DNA from 2 places in the Neobacillus sp. SAB-20_R2A genome. Region 2 is predicted to be linked to the other one. Evidence: a T-box and tRNA genes for the amino acid it is inferred to sense, from the RefSeq annotation. Region 2 holds a T-box; the other holds one or more tRNA genes.
The links. The T-box of region 2 lies ahead of V5M37_RS22580 (valine--tRNA ligase). A T-box ahead of a tRNA ligase gene usually reads a tRNA of that ligase, here a tRNA-Val.
Positions count from the first base shown of each region.

Region 1: it encodes a tRNA-Val, which carries the amino acid that the T-box ahead of V5M37_RS22580 (valine--tRNA ligase) is inferred to sense. The anticodon was not compared.

Region 1 covers NZ_CP145895.1:1,624,689-1,631,262, forward strand. The annotation lists gene V5M37_RS08085 (UvrD-helicase domain-containing protein) at 1-1,744, opposite strand, end outside; gene V5M37_RS08090 (GNAT family N-acetyltransferase) at 1,872-2,294, opposite strand; gene V5M37_RS08095 (YjcG family protein) at 2,301-2,813, opposite strand; gene V5M37_RS08100 (alpha/beta hydrolase) at 2,940-3,665, opposite strand; gene V5M37_RS08105 (hypothetical protein) at 3,770-3,994, opposite strand; tRNA gene V5M37_RS08110 (tRNA-Val) at 4,157-4,229, shown strand; gene V5M37_RS08115 (hypothetical protein) at 4,427-4,903, opposite strand; gene V5M37_RS08120 (iron-containing alcohol dehydrogenase) at 5,158-6,351, shown strand; gene V5M37_RS08125 (aldo/keto reductase) at 6,434-6,574, shown strand, end outside.
Region 2 covers NZ_CP145895.1:4,591,174-4,597,747, reverse strand. The annotation lists gene hemL (glutamate-1-semialdehyde 2,1-aminomutase) at 1-359, shown strand, start outside; gene V5M37_RS22600 (hypothetical protein) at 980-1,753, shown strand; gene spoVID (stage VI sporulation protein D) at 1,900-3,033, shown strand; gene ysxE (spore coat protein YsxE) at 3,127-4,179, shown strand; gene V5M37_RS22585 (hypothetical protein) at 4,206-4,394, opposite strand; T-box leader at 4,665-4,898, shown strand; gene V5M37_RS22580 (valine--tRNA ligase) at 4,951-6,574, shown strand, end outside.

The sequences.
Region 1 (6,574 bases), 3.0 Mb from region 2:
CATGGGATGTTTTTAAATGCATCAGTGCCTCAAGGAGACTGCAGTCCTGAAGGATACTAAGTGCTTTCATGTCCTTCAGGGCCGATTGTTTTAAAAATAATAATGGCAAAATTTCTGTCATGCTGTTTGAATCTTCTTCATTTAAGCTGACCTTTAAAAAGGCTAGGGCGCATCTAATGATATAACGGTCATAAAAGGCTTCAGCGTCCATGTCGATTTTAAAAGGGAGATTCGAACCCGCCAGCCGTTCAAACACGGCCCTTGAAGCAGCATTGGTCCGATACAAAATCGCAAAATCAGCGGGATTTGCTCCGTTTGCAATCCGCTCAGAAATATCAGTGACAATCATAGTGGCTTCTTCCTCTTCGTCAAAAGGGAAAAAAGTAAGTGGCATTTCAACGCTAGAAAATTGTGCCTGCATTTTTTTTGCTTTTCTCAATTTATTAGCTGAAATTACTTGATTGGCGGCCGAAACAATCTCATGAGATGAACGGTAATTTTGTTCAAGCGTTACAGTCTTTGATGAATGGAAGTCCATTTCAAATTCAAGCAGAAAATTTGGGTCGCTTCCTCTGAAGGAGTAAATGGCCTGGTCATCATCACCAACAGCACAAACATTTTTGTGCTTTTTCGATAGTAGTTTAATCAATTCATATTGAACTTTGTTGATGTCCTGGAACTCATCGATTAAAAAATATTGAAATCGGTCTTGATAATACTCCAATATGGCAGGAGTGGTTTTCAACAACTGATAGCAGCCAATCAGCATGTCATCAAAATCAAACAAACCTTCACGGCTTTTGTAATCCTCATATTTTTTATATAAAATGGCAGTTTTTTCTTCCCATTCTGATACCGGTCTGACCTCTGCAGGGAGGAGCATCGTATTTTTCCATAGTCCAATTTGCTGCAGTGCTAGATCATAAGCAAATTCCTTTTCGGACAAATCGAGTTCTTTACCGGCCTCTTTCAAAATTCTATCCCGCTGCCACTCTTTTTTTAACAGCTTGTCAGAGGACCAACTGGCGGCATCATGGAACATGAGAATCCGGTAAAAGATACTGTGGAAGGTGCCGGTTATGAGCTGCTGGATTTTTTCACGCTTCATATTTGGATAGGAAAGAAGACGATTTTTCATTTCAGCTGCTGCTTTGGTGGTGAATGTAACCAACATGATGGTTCGAGGATCGATTTGTCTATCCTCGAGCATGAACGCGGTCCGGCAAGTCAGCACTCTTGTTTTGCCGCTTCCGGCCCCGGCAAGCACTAATAAGGGGCCTTCCGTATCTATTACTGCTTTCGTCTGACTATCATCTAAAATAACTCCATTTGCTGATAGCTGCTGCAAATAAGGGGGAAGGCTTCCTGGAGAATTTGTCTGTGTTTGCTTAAACGGAACTTTATATTCGATAGGTTTTGCTGTTTTGAATTTTACAGGAGCAGAATTTTCTTCTGTAATGGTTCTGCCCTGGGGAATTCTAAACCCGTTTCGTTCAATATAGTGATTTTCTGTTTGTGGCTGAAGCCCTGTGTCAAGTCTTCCTGGTAGCGGACATCTCTTTTCCGGTAAAGAATGGTGGAAAAAATGGGGGTCACTTAGGATTCCCAGATACAGCTGCACCTTTTCTTTACAAGTAGGACAAGATAATTCGCCTCTTTTGCCGGCGATGTAAATAGACTGGAATTCCTCACGATTGAGCTCGTCAATCACAATCTTCTGATTTCGATAAACTGCTGTTTTCATTTTTATAACCCTCTATTTTGAAATAAGACATGTTCTATCATATCAAAACCTCGAATGGCGGGAAAGAAGTTTTGAAGAAAACCAATAAAAAGCACCTGCCAACTTTAATATTGGCAAGTGCATATTTCTATAAATTCTTTACCATTGTTTTGTGTGGAATTCCGGCATCCATGAATTCCTCTGAGACTACCTCGTAGCCCAATTTTTCGTAAAAGGGGATGGCATGCGTCTGGGCGTTAAGTTTTAGCTTACGGAAATCTTTTTCCCGGGCATGGGATTCGATTGTCTCCATAATGGCTTTACCAGCACCAATGTTTCTAGCCTCTTTGAGGACACAAATTCGTTCAACCTTTCCATAGCCCTCAACATTGCGGAATCGTCCGGCCCCTACTGGACTGCCTTCATGATACAACACAAAATGAGTGGCATCATTTTCAAATTGATCAATTTCCTCTTCAAAGGGGACGTTTTGTTCATCTACAAAAACTAATTTCCGAACTGTGTAGGCGTCCTCGAGTTCTTTTGGGTTTTCAACAACTTTTACTGTCACTTAGAACTATTCCTTTCCAAACCGAAATGTTTCAGAAACTGTCCAAGAGCCGTTATCCAGTTGGTAGAGGAGATGGAAACGGTCAATCGTTTCTTCGTGGTCAATTCTTTTCATACGCAGCGACCCGTAAACATCGGAGTGTTCATCATTAGATAGATTCTGGCCGATCGTAATATGGGGAACAAATGCGTATTCCGGATTTTGTTCGCTAAATTCTTTATTAACTTCTGCATGTAAGGAAGTTAGTTCTTCTGTCGGCTCAACTTTAAAGTAAATAACATTGTTAACCGGATGAAAAGAACTCACTTTAGTAGTTTTTAAGGTGAAAGGCTGTGTGTTGCCGGCAATTTTCCGCAGTTTATCGGCAAATTCTTTCACATCTTCCTCAGTTGCTTCAAAGGCATTTTTTAATGTCAAATGCGGTGTGATTAAAGCATAATGCGAATCATAGCGCTTGCGATAAGAATTTGCAAGGTCTTGAAGCTTTTTCGATGGAAAAATAACAACTCCAAATTTCATGGCGGTCCCTCCGTTTTAAGTAGTAGGTTTTATCATAAGTCAAGGAATGACAAGGAAAATAGCGAGTAAAAATGGGTATTTATTATTATAACAAATTTTCTAAATATAATAAATAATTCAAATGGCTTACGAGAACATCATTTTAAGTGCCCGTCGTAAGTCTGGCTGCCAATAGGTCCAAGTGTGATTTCCATTAAATTCTTCATAAAAATAACTAAAAGGCTTTTTGGAAAGGACTTTTGAAAGCTCCCGATTGGGTGTCAGAAAATCGCTGGTTTTTCCATCTGTTGTTTTCACTTCGGTTTCGAGTTTTCCTATGACATGATAAATTTCCAGTGATAACGGCTCTGTATAATGCGTGGCAGCTTCTAACACAATCTCGTCCACATAGGGAGATTGAAGCAGCACTTTCCCAAATGTATGCGGGTATTGCAATGCGGTCATTAGGGAAACCGCTGCACCAAGCGAGTCCCCTATAAGTGCTCTGGTTGTCCCAACTTGGTACGTTGGGTATTCACTGTCCAAAAAGGGGACTAATTCATGAGCAAGGAAGCGTATGTATTGCCGGTTTTGGTCTCCTGCAGGATGATATTTTCTGCGGCGGTCCTTTACATTCTTATAGGGTACCCCAACAATAATTAAATTTTCCATTTCTTTTATAGAAAGATACTCGTCTGCCACTCGACCAATTCGGCCAAGCTGAAAATAATCACGGCCATCCTGAGCAATCAGCAGCGAGTATTTATATAGCGGTGAGAAATTGGCTGGAAGGTAAATGAGCAGCTGCATTTCTTCTCCAAGTTCATTGCTGTAAAATGTTTGTTCTGTAATGGTACCTCTTGGATAATCCATTTTGAAAAATCCCCCCGAGTTCAACTGTTTTACAAAAAGAATTTTACCATAATGAAAGTGGAAATGCAGAAATGTGTGTAAGGATAAGGGGGTTAGGTTGAGGATTAATGCAGGTAACGGCTTTTATGATGCTGGTCAGGCATGATGGAAAGAATATTGTCCCGTTTAAAGGTACGGATTTGTTTCCGCAGCAGGCAGTAGGCGAGAATGTATTCGTCAGTTACCTCTTTAATTATTAATCTTCGCTGGGTAATTTCTTGGTTTTCGGCAAGATAAATCATCTCCAAAGGAATATTTTCTTCGATGGAACGAATAAACAGGCCATCCATTTTAGATCTCCTCCTTTCTATAAATTATTATAACCGAACATTAGTTCTTTAATCAATAAAAAGAGGAATGTGTGTTCTTATTTTTTAAAGGGGTATTTAATGAAAAATTGTTATTGACTTTTTTGTTTTTTTTACTATAATAATATTTGTAGCTTAAATATTGATCTGTTAGCTCAGCTGGGAGAGCGCAACCTTGACAGGGTTGAGGTCGGGGGTTCGAACCCCTCACAGGTCATCATTAATCCTAACATCTACAGATGTTAGGATTTTTATTTGTCTTGGAAATGATGGTGAAAATAAATATAAAGAAAACTCGCCGATTGGCAAGCCCCTAAGGGCGAAGACAGAGGCGTAGTTGAACTTATGCGTTAAGAAAGTATAAAGCTTTCGACAGAAAGTTTATACATTCTTATTAGCTTAAAAAAGCAAACTTTAATCTAAAGCTTGCTTTTTTTGTTCAGTGAATTTTTTTATTATTGCTTTTATAATAAACCCTGCCACAACCCCGGGTATGACAAACAACATTGGCAGCCAGACTGGTCCAAACAAGACACCAAAGATTTTTAATTTCGGGGAATAAATACAGCCGACCGTGACAAAATAAGCGGCAAATACGAACGGAAGGAAGGAATATCTTTCACTGCCTCCGCCTCCATCCTTAAACGCATCCCACATCGCAAAGAAATATAAGCAAGGATAAAACATAAGCCACTGATAATCAGTTAAAGCAATTGCCTTTTCAATCTCTCCATGAAAGCTTAGCATGATGATGGTATTGAAATTTGCTTGTGTATTCACCAGAATTTCTAAAAAAACAAACAAGAAACCTTTAAGATATTTTTTATTTAATAATTGCCCAAACCCCGGAAGGGCAATGCTCCAAAATAACTTTTCAATTGGATTTGACAAGCCAACTTCCCCTTCCAAGGATTTACCTTTAGGACTAAATGCTCATTTTTAAAGTAAACATATATCGTACTAATCAGTTTGTCCCGGATTATCATGGAATATGACAGACAATTAGGTATGGTTCAATAATTTTTTATTGGTGCTTAGGCTCAAAAGGTTTTAAAAAAATTGAATGAATATAACAAGTTTCAACACAATTCTTTTTCTCCTTTTGTTATTATGTAATCGTTTACATAGGAAGGGGGATTTTTTTGATGAGGGATATTGCTTATTTTAGGACTCCGCAAAGTATCGTTTATGGAAAACAGGCATTTAACCGAGTAGGAGTGGAAACCGCAGGATTAGGGGATAGAGCGTTAATTATTTCAGACAAAGTCATGAATCACCTTGGGGTTGTTGAAAAATGCAAACAGTTATTAGCAGCTCATGGTGTTCAAAGCCGTGTATTTCTAGGCGTAGACTCTGAACCGACAGTCAACTATGTTTCTGAAGCACTTGAGCAGTTCAGTTTGGAAAAGTGTAATTTACTTATATCCATTGGCGGCGGTAGTTGTATCGATACCGCCAAAGCAGTTGCTGTATTAGTAACAAACGGAGGGGATATTGGTGACTATGCAGGCGGCAGAAAGATTGCTGAAGCGATGCCAATCCCGCATATCGCGATTCCTACCACAGCCGGAACGGGTTCAGAAGCAACTGATGTCACGGTCATTACCGACCCTTCCACGAATGTAAAAATCATGGTCAAACAACCGGCGTTCATGCCTTCAATAGCTATAGTCGACCCGCTCTTAACCATTTCCTCACCGCAGCATGTAACTGCCGCAACAGGCGTGGATGCATTAAGCCATGCCATTGAAGCATATCTTTCCAAAAAAGGGCATCCTATGACAGATTCGCTGGCATTATCAGCCATGAAACTCATTGTCCAAAATCTTTATCAAGCTTATACGAATGGAGAAAACCTTGAAGCAAGGGAAGCCATGTCGCTTGGCGCCCTTCAGGCAGGAATGGCGTTTTCCAATGCGTCTGTATGTCTGGTACATGGAATGTCGAGGCCGATTGGGGCGCTGTTTCATGTTCCACATGGGTATTCCAATGCCATGCTGCTTCCGGCTGTACTTGAATTTAGTAAGGATTCCTGCATTGACAGGCTATCCGATTTAGGGGATATCTTTGCCCCCAACCATTCCAATCGTTCAAAAGAAGAAAGGGCGAAATTTGCAGTAGAATCGGTCAAGCAGCTATGTTCTGCTTTAAAAATACCGAATTTAATGGAGTGGGGAATCGACAGACATAAATTTACCGGCGCCATCAGTAAAATGGCCAAGGATGCATTAGATAGCGGCAGTCCAGCCAATAACCCAAAAGTCCCCACACAGTGGGAAATTGAACAATTATACCGTATATGTTATGAATATGATTTCTCGGTTAAAGAAATAGTATGAATGCTTCATTAAAGCCATTGTATTTTTACAATGGCTTTTTTAATATGTAATAAGGAAATGACAAAGAAAGAAGGAATTAAGAGTGAAATATATAAACATTGCCAATACCGATTTAAAAGCTTCTAACCTGATTATGGGCAATATGCGGTTAACCTCGTTATCGGTGCCAGAGGCAGAAAAGTTAATCCGTACGGCTTTGGAAGAAGGGATCAATTTCTTTGAC
Region 2 (6,574 bases):
CGGGCTATGAAACCTTAAGCCAGTTGACACCAGAGCACTACAATGAGTTTATCTGTAAGGGAGATATCCTTGAAAAAGGTATTAAGGCTGCTGGGGAAAAATATGGAGTTCCAGTTACCTTTAACCGTGCTGGTTCGATGATTGGTTTCTTCTTCACGAATGAAGAGGTCATCAATTATGAAACAGCCAAATCATCCAATTTGGAGTTCTTTGCCGAATACTACCGCCAAATGGCCGACCAAGGCGTATTCCTGCCGCCATCTCAGTTTGAGGGATTATTCCTATCAACCGAGCATTCGGATGAGGATATTGAAAAGACGGTTAAGGCTGTTGAGGTTGCTTTTTCGAAGCTTAAATAGAATTTGTTTTTATAAGAAGGCAGTGGATTAAATTTAAAATTAGTCCACTGTCTTTTTTGTGGTAAAATATGTAACAATATATTATTTTTTTGTAAAGTATAGTAATTACAAGACAATATCGCCGGGGAAAAGAGGTTTAACGGTAATATAAAAGGTTCATAAGACCAAATCGAAGTGAGAACAAGAGGTGAAGTGGTCTTATAAAAGGTTCATAAGACCAAATCGAAGCGAGAACAAGAGGTGAAGTGGTCTTATAAAAGGTTCATAAGACCAAATCGGAGCGAGAACAAGAGGTGAAGTGGTCTTATAAAAGGTTCATAAGACCAAATCGGAGCGAGAACAAGAGGTGAAGTGGTCTTATAAAAGGTTCATAAGACCAAATCGGAGTGAGAACAAGAGGTGAAGTGGTCTTATAAAAGGTTCATAAGACCAAATCGAAGCGAGAACAAGAGGTGAAGTGGTCTTATAAAAGGTTCATAAGACCAATCGAAGAGAAACAAGGGCTCCAGGGTCTTATAAAAGGTTCATAGGACTAAATCGAAGTAAGAACAAGGGTTCAAGTGGTCTCATAAAAGGTTCATAAAGCCAAAGCGTCGTAGAAAAAGTCGTAGGAGAAGCGGGTGCAAAAAATGATAGAATACTATATTGACGGTTCAACCAAGGAACACACCATCGGAGTAGGAATCGTAAGGGTAAACGAATTTGGTTTCATAGAAAAACACCATTTTAAAACTGAGCATATCAGTCCTACCTCAAATATAGCAGAAGGCTATGCATTAGAAAAAACAATTGAATTAATAAAAGAAAACGACATCGATAAACATGAAATCATCAACATCTACACCGATAGTCTAAAAATATTTCAAACACTCATGTACAACGAAAACACCGAGTTTACTAGAGGTAATTTTTTTGTCAAACAAGAGTCTAATAGCTACCTCCAGCATTTAAGAAGCCTATACATAGCATTGATATCGAGAAACGCCCAGTATCCTTTATATTACTGCGACAAAACAAAAGCGCCCCGGCCCCTTATTAAAATATTTTTTAAAGACCAAGCGGTAGATAATAAATATTTACAGGAGGCCCACTCATTAAGCCGGACTTATATTAAGGAAGAACCCGTCCCAATTAAGGTAGAATTAAAAGCGGTTAAAGAGAATACCAAGTGGGTCATAGTAAAGAACAATAAAGATGTTGTCGCGGAAAATAAACGGCCAATAATTGCCCTTTCGGACGCTCTAAAAAAGACCGATGCACACACAAAGCAAATCAAATTGTGCCCCCAATTAGAAACTATTTTAAAAAATACAATGAAAAACAAGTTATCTAATGGCTCAATGAAATCAGCCATTAAAATAATCGAAGATTATAAATCTTTGATAAACCATTAGAACAACCCAGCTCTCCCATTAGGGGAGTTTATTTTTTTGCCTCTTTTCTGCACAATCCATCTTTTTTATTCATAAATAAAAATTTCCCCTCATAAAGTGTAAGTGACATAGTGATTTTGCATTAGGAAACGAAAGGAGGAGTCGCTTTGTCTCAGGAGAATCAATCGTACCTAAGATTTTCTGTGGAGGAGTCCCTGTGGTTTAGAAAAGGACAGGAAGTCGAAGAGCTTATTTCCATTTCCTTAGACCCGGATATTACCATCCAGGAAAACGATCAGTACGTCACCATACGCGGTTCGCTGGAGCTTTCCGGCGAATATAAATGCTACAAGGACCAAGAGGAAGGAAATGAAGAGGGTGCTGTCTCACAGAAGTTTGTAGAACGGGTGGCCGAGCGTGAGGAGGGAGTAGCTGAATTTACACATCGATTCCCGGTTGATATCACGATTCCTAACAATCGAATTCAAAGTGTGTATGATATCGATGTCCTTGTGGAAACGTTTGATTATTCCATGCCTGAGCGCAGCTGCTTAAAGCTGTCAGCAGAGTTGACCATCAGCGGCCTCTATGGAAATGAGCAGCAACAGCAACAGCAGCAGGAGGAAGAGCCTGAACTTGAACTCCTGTACCGCGCAGGAGCCGAGGAAGAGGAGGAAGAATACGAATTCCCTCAACCAACAGCACAAAGCCCGTATCAAAACAATTTCTTATTCCAGACGGAAGCACGTAAACCGCAGGAGGAAGAACAGAGCACAGATGCATTTCCAAAGTTCCCAAACTTTAATTATCAACCTCAGGAACAAACTCAGGAGCAGCAGGAATATCGGCCGCCTTGGCAGTACCAGGAGTATAATGCCGAAGCAAATGAACCTGCATGGCGTTATCAGGAGAGAAAAGAAGAAAAACAGCCTGTAGAGGTTGAAGTTCAGTTTGAGGAAGAGATCATTGTGGAGGAATCCCCAGCAGTAGTCGTGGAATATGAAGAGGAAAGCTCGTCATCTTCATCGTCATCTGAAGAGGAGCCAAAGCAAAAGAAGAAGCTGTTTGGTGCCAAGAAGAAATCGATGACCCTGACAGAATTCTTTGCCCGAAAGGACGAAGGTTCTTCGCAAACAAGGTTAAAGGTTTGTATTGTTCAAAGAGGGGATACGGTAGAAAGTTTATCTAAACGTTATGATGTTTCTGTTCAAAATCTCCTTCGTGTTAACAATCTGGAATTGAACCAGGATGTTTATGAAGGTCAAGTATTATATGTTCCGGCAGCCTTTGCCAAAAAATAACCAGACCTTAGAAGGTGAGCGGGTTCGAACGGGGCCTGCTCTGCTTTCTTTTTATGCCCTTTTGCTTTTCTAAATGAAAGAGAGTGAATTCTCATGAATGACTCGAATAGGCTGGAGACCCTTACGCCGATTTTGGAGAACTACCAGGTAGAGCCGTATTTTGTAGAGGATTTTGGCGGCATTCAAAAAATTTATTCTAACAAAGGTACCTTTGCCCTGAAAAAAATCCCCCCAGCCTTAGGGACTGATTTCATTCGGCATGTCCATTATCTCTATCAAAAAGGCTTTAACCGGATTGTTCCTATATATCCTACAATGGACGGCAGATATGCGGTATTGCATGATAATAATCTTTACTATCTTATGCCTTGGATGGCGAACGACCAAAGAGAAGACCACCAGTACAAAAGCCAGCAGCTTTTTCGCGAATTGGCCCGGCTTCATACCCTTTCCGCAAAGGAAATCGAAGTAAACAAGGAGGAGCGGGCAGAGCATTACGAAAAAACCTTGCAGCTGCTTGATAAAAATCAAGAATTTCTTGATGGCTACATTGATTTTTGCGAAAAGAAAACCTATATGTCACCATTCGAACTGCTGTTTTGCCTATACTACAATGAAATCAGCCAGGCGCTCCGGTTTTCAAAATCAAAATTTGAAGAATGGTATGAGAGCACAAAGGAAAATGAGAAAGCCCGAATGGTGGTTGTCCATGGGAAGCTTTCATCCGATCATTTTCTTTATGATGAACGGGGATACGGCTTTTTTATTAATTTTGAAAATGCCCGTTACGGCTCACCAATCCATGACCTGCTCCCATATGTATCAAGGACTTTAAACACAAGTCCGAAACGAAACGATGACGTGATCGGTTTGGTGTATCATTATTTTAAATATTTTCCGTTTAAGCCGGAGGAAAAATTATTATTCAACAGCTACTTGGCCTACCCAATACCCATCATCCAAATGGCAGAAAAGTATTATCGGAAGCCTCGTCCGAAAAATGAGTTAAAATATGTCCGCCAGCTGCAGCATCGCTATTGGCATTTAAAAAATACCGAATATATTGTGATGCGGATGACGGAAATCGAGAACCAACAAAAAGCAGCCCAAGAGGCAGCCCAGCAGGCAAAAGAAGGAGCCCAATAGCAGGATTCATCTGCACATAGGGCTCCTTAAATAATTTCAAAATAAATGGAAATGGCAATGACGATAAAAAGGGATAATAACAAGACATCAAAAATAGTTGGCAGAAAAATAGTTCGTATAAACTGAAAGATAATAAATGGGACCACCAGCTGTCCGGACAATCTCCGAAACGTTCTAAACCAGGGACGGTGTTTATACTTATGGAAATTCTTCACCCCAAACCCCCCCTTTCCCAATTTACCCTTATCATATGTATATTCGAAAATTTGTGTGAATGCCCCAAAACCTTTCCAAAAATCACCGAATTAGAAATTGAAAAATAATGTAACTTATAAAGCGCCTATTTAACATCAATTAAAAAATAATTCTAATTCAAAATTATGAGCAAGCCTGTGCCTTTTAACATATAGTATAAAATACAAAAAACAAGGATATCCTGATTGACGAAGGCCCTGTTTTTTGGGTAGTATTATATATAATTGAAAAATAAAGCTTTGACAGGGAAGAGTACGGTGAAAGCCAGCTTTTAGAGAGGGGAACCATTAGCTGAAAGGTTTCCTAAGCGGAGCATCGGAAAGTCGCCCAAGAGCTTCTTCTGTGAACAGGTCAAAAGGCTCCAGTAGTAGAAGACGGATGAAATCCGTTATCCGATGAAGTGCCAATCATCACTATGATTGGAAAAAAGGTGGTACCGCGAAGCAACTCCATTCGTCCTTTTATGACGAATGGGGTTTTTTGTTGTTTCTAGAAAGACAAAGGAGGAAAATTCAGATGGAAACAAAAGAAATTACGATGCCGACCAAATACGACCCGCAAACCATCGAAAAAGGTCGTTATGATTGGTGGCTGCAGGGGAAATTTTTCGAAGCAAAAGATGATGAGGGAAAACAGCCATATACAGTCGTTATCCCACCGCCTAACGTTACTGGAAAACTCCATTTAGGGCATGCATGGGATACAACTCTTCAAGATATCATCACACGCATGAAGCGGATGCAGGGCTATGATGTTCTTTGGCTTCCGGGTATGGACCATGCTGGAATCGCGACCCAGGCAAAGGTTGAACAAAAGCTTAAAAGCGAAGGCAAAAGCCGTTATGACCTTGGCAGGGAAAAATTCGTTGAGGAAACATGGAAGTGGAAGGAAGAGTATGCTTCCCATATCCGTGAGCAATGGGCAAAGTTAGGTTTAGGACTTGACTATTCCCGCGAGCGTTTCACTCTCGATGAGGGACTTTCTAAAGCGGTTCGCGAAGTATTCGTTACTCTTTACAACAAAGGCTTAATCTACCGCGGCGAATATATCATTAACTGGGACCCATCCACAAAAACGGCCCTTTCTGATATTGAGGTTATTTATAAGGATATTCAAGGTGCCTTTTATCATATGAAGTATCCGTTAGCTGACGGTTCCGGCTACATTGAAGTAGCAACAACTCGTCCGGAAACGATGCTAGGGGATACAGCGGTTGCTGTTCATCCGGAAGATGACCGTTACAAGCACTTGATTGGCAAAACGGTTATCCTGCCAATCGTTGGCCGGGAAATTCCGATTGTGGGCGATGATTATGTTGATATGGAATTCGGTTCTGGGGCTGTTAAAATTACTCCTGCCCATGATCCGAACGACTTTGAACTAGGCAACCGTCACAATCTCGAGCGTATATTAGTCATGAACGAAGACGGGTCTATGAACGAAAAGGCCGGTAAATACCAAGGTCTTGACCGTTTCGAATGCCGCAAGCAAATTGTTAAAGACCTTCAAGAACAAGGCGTTCTGTTTAAAATTGAAGATCACCTGCATTCCGTTGGCCATTCTGAGCGCAGCGGGGCAGTAGTAGAGCCTTATCTTTCTACACAATGGTTTGTTAAAATGCAGCCGTTGGCAGATCAAGCAATTGCACTTCAAAGCAAGGAAGAAAAAGTACACTTTGTTCCAGACCGTTTCGAAAAAACATACCTGCACTGGATGGAAAACATCCGCGACTGGTGTATTTCCCGTCAGTTATGGTGGGGACATCGCATTCCTGCTTGGTATCACAAAGAAACAGGTGAAGTATTTGTCGGTCATGAAGCGCCAGCTGACAGCGAAAACTGGGAACAGGACAAAGACGTATTAGATACTTGGTTCAGTTCAGCGTTATGGCCATTCTCGACTATGGGCTGGCCAGACAAAGAAGCGGCTGATTTCAAGCGGTACTTCTCAACGGATGTTCTTGTAACAGGCTACGATATCATCTTCTTCTGGGTATCGAGAATGATATTCCAAAGCTTAGAGTTCACCGGTGAGCGTCCATTTAAAGATGTTCTCATCCATGGACTTGTTCGTGACGAGCAAGGCCGTAAAATGAGTAAATCGCTTGGAAACGGTGTTGACCCAATGGAGGTTATCGACA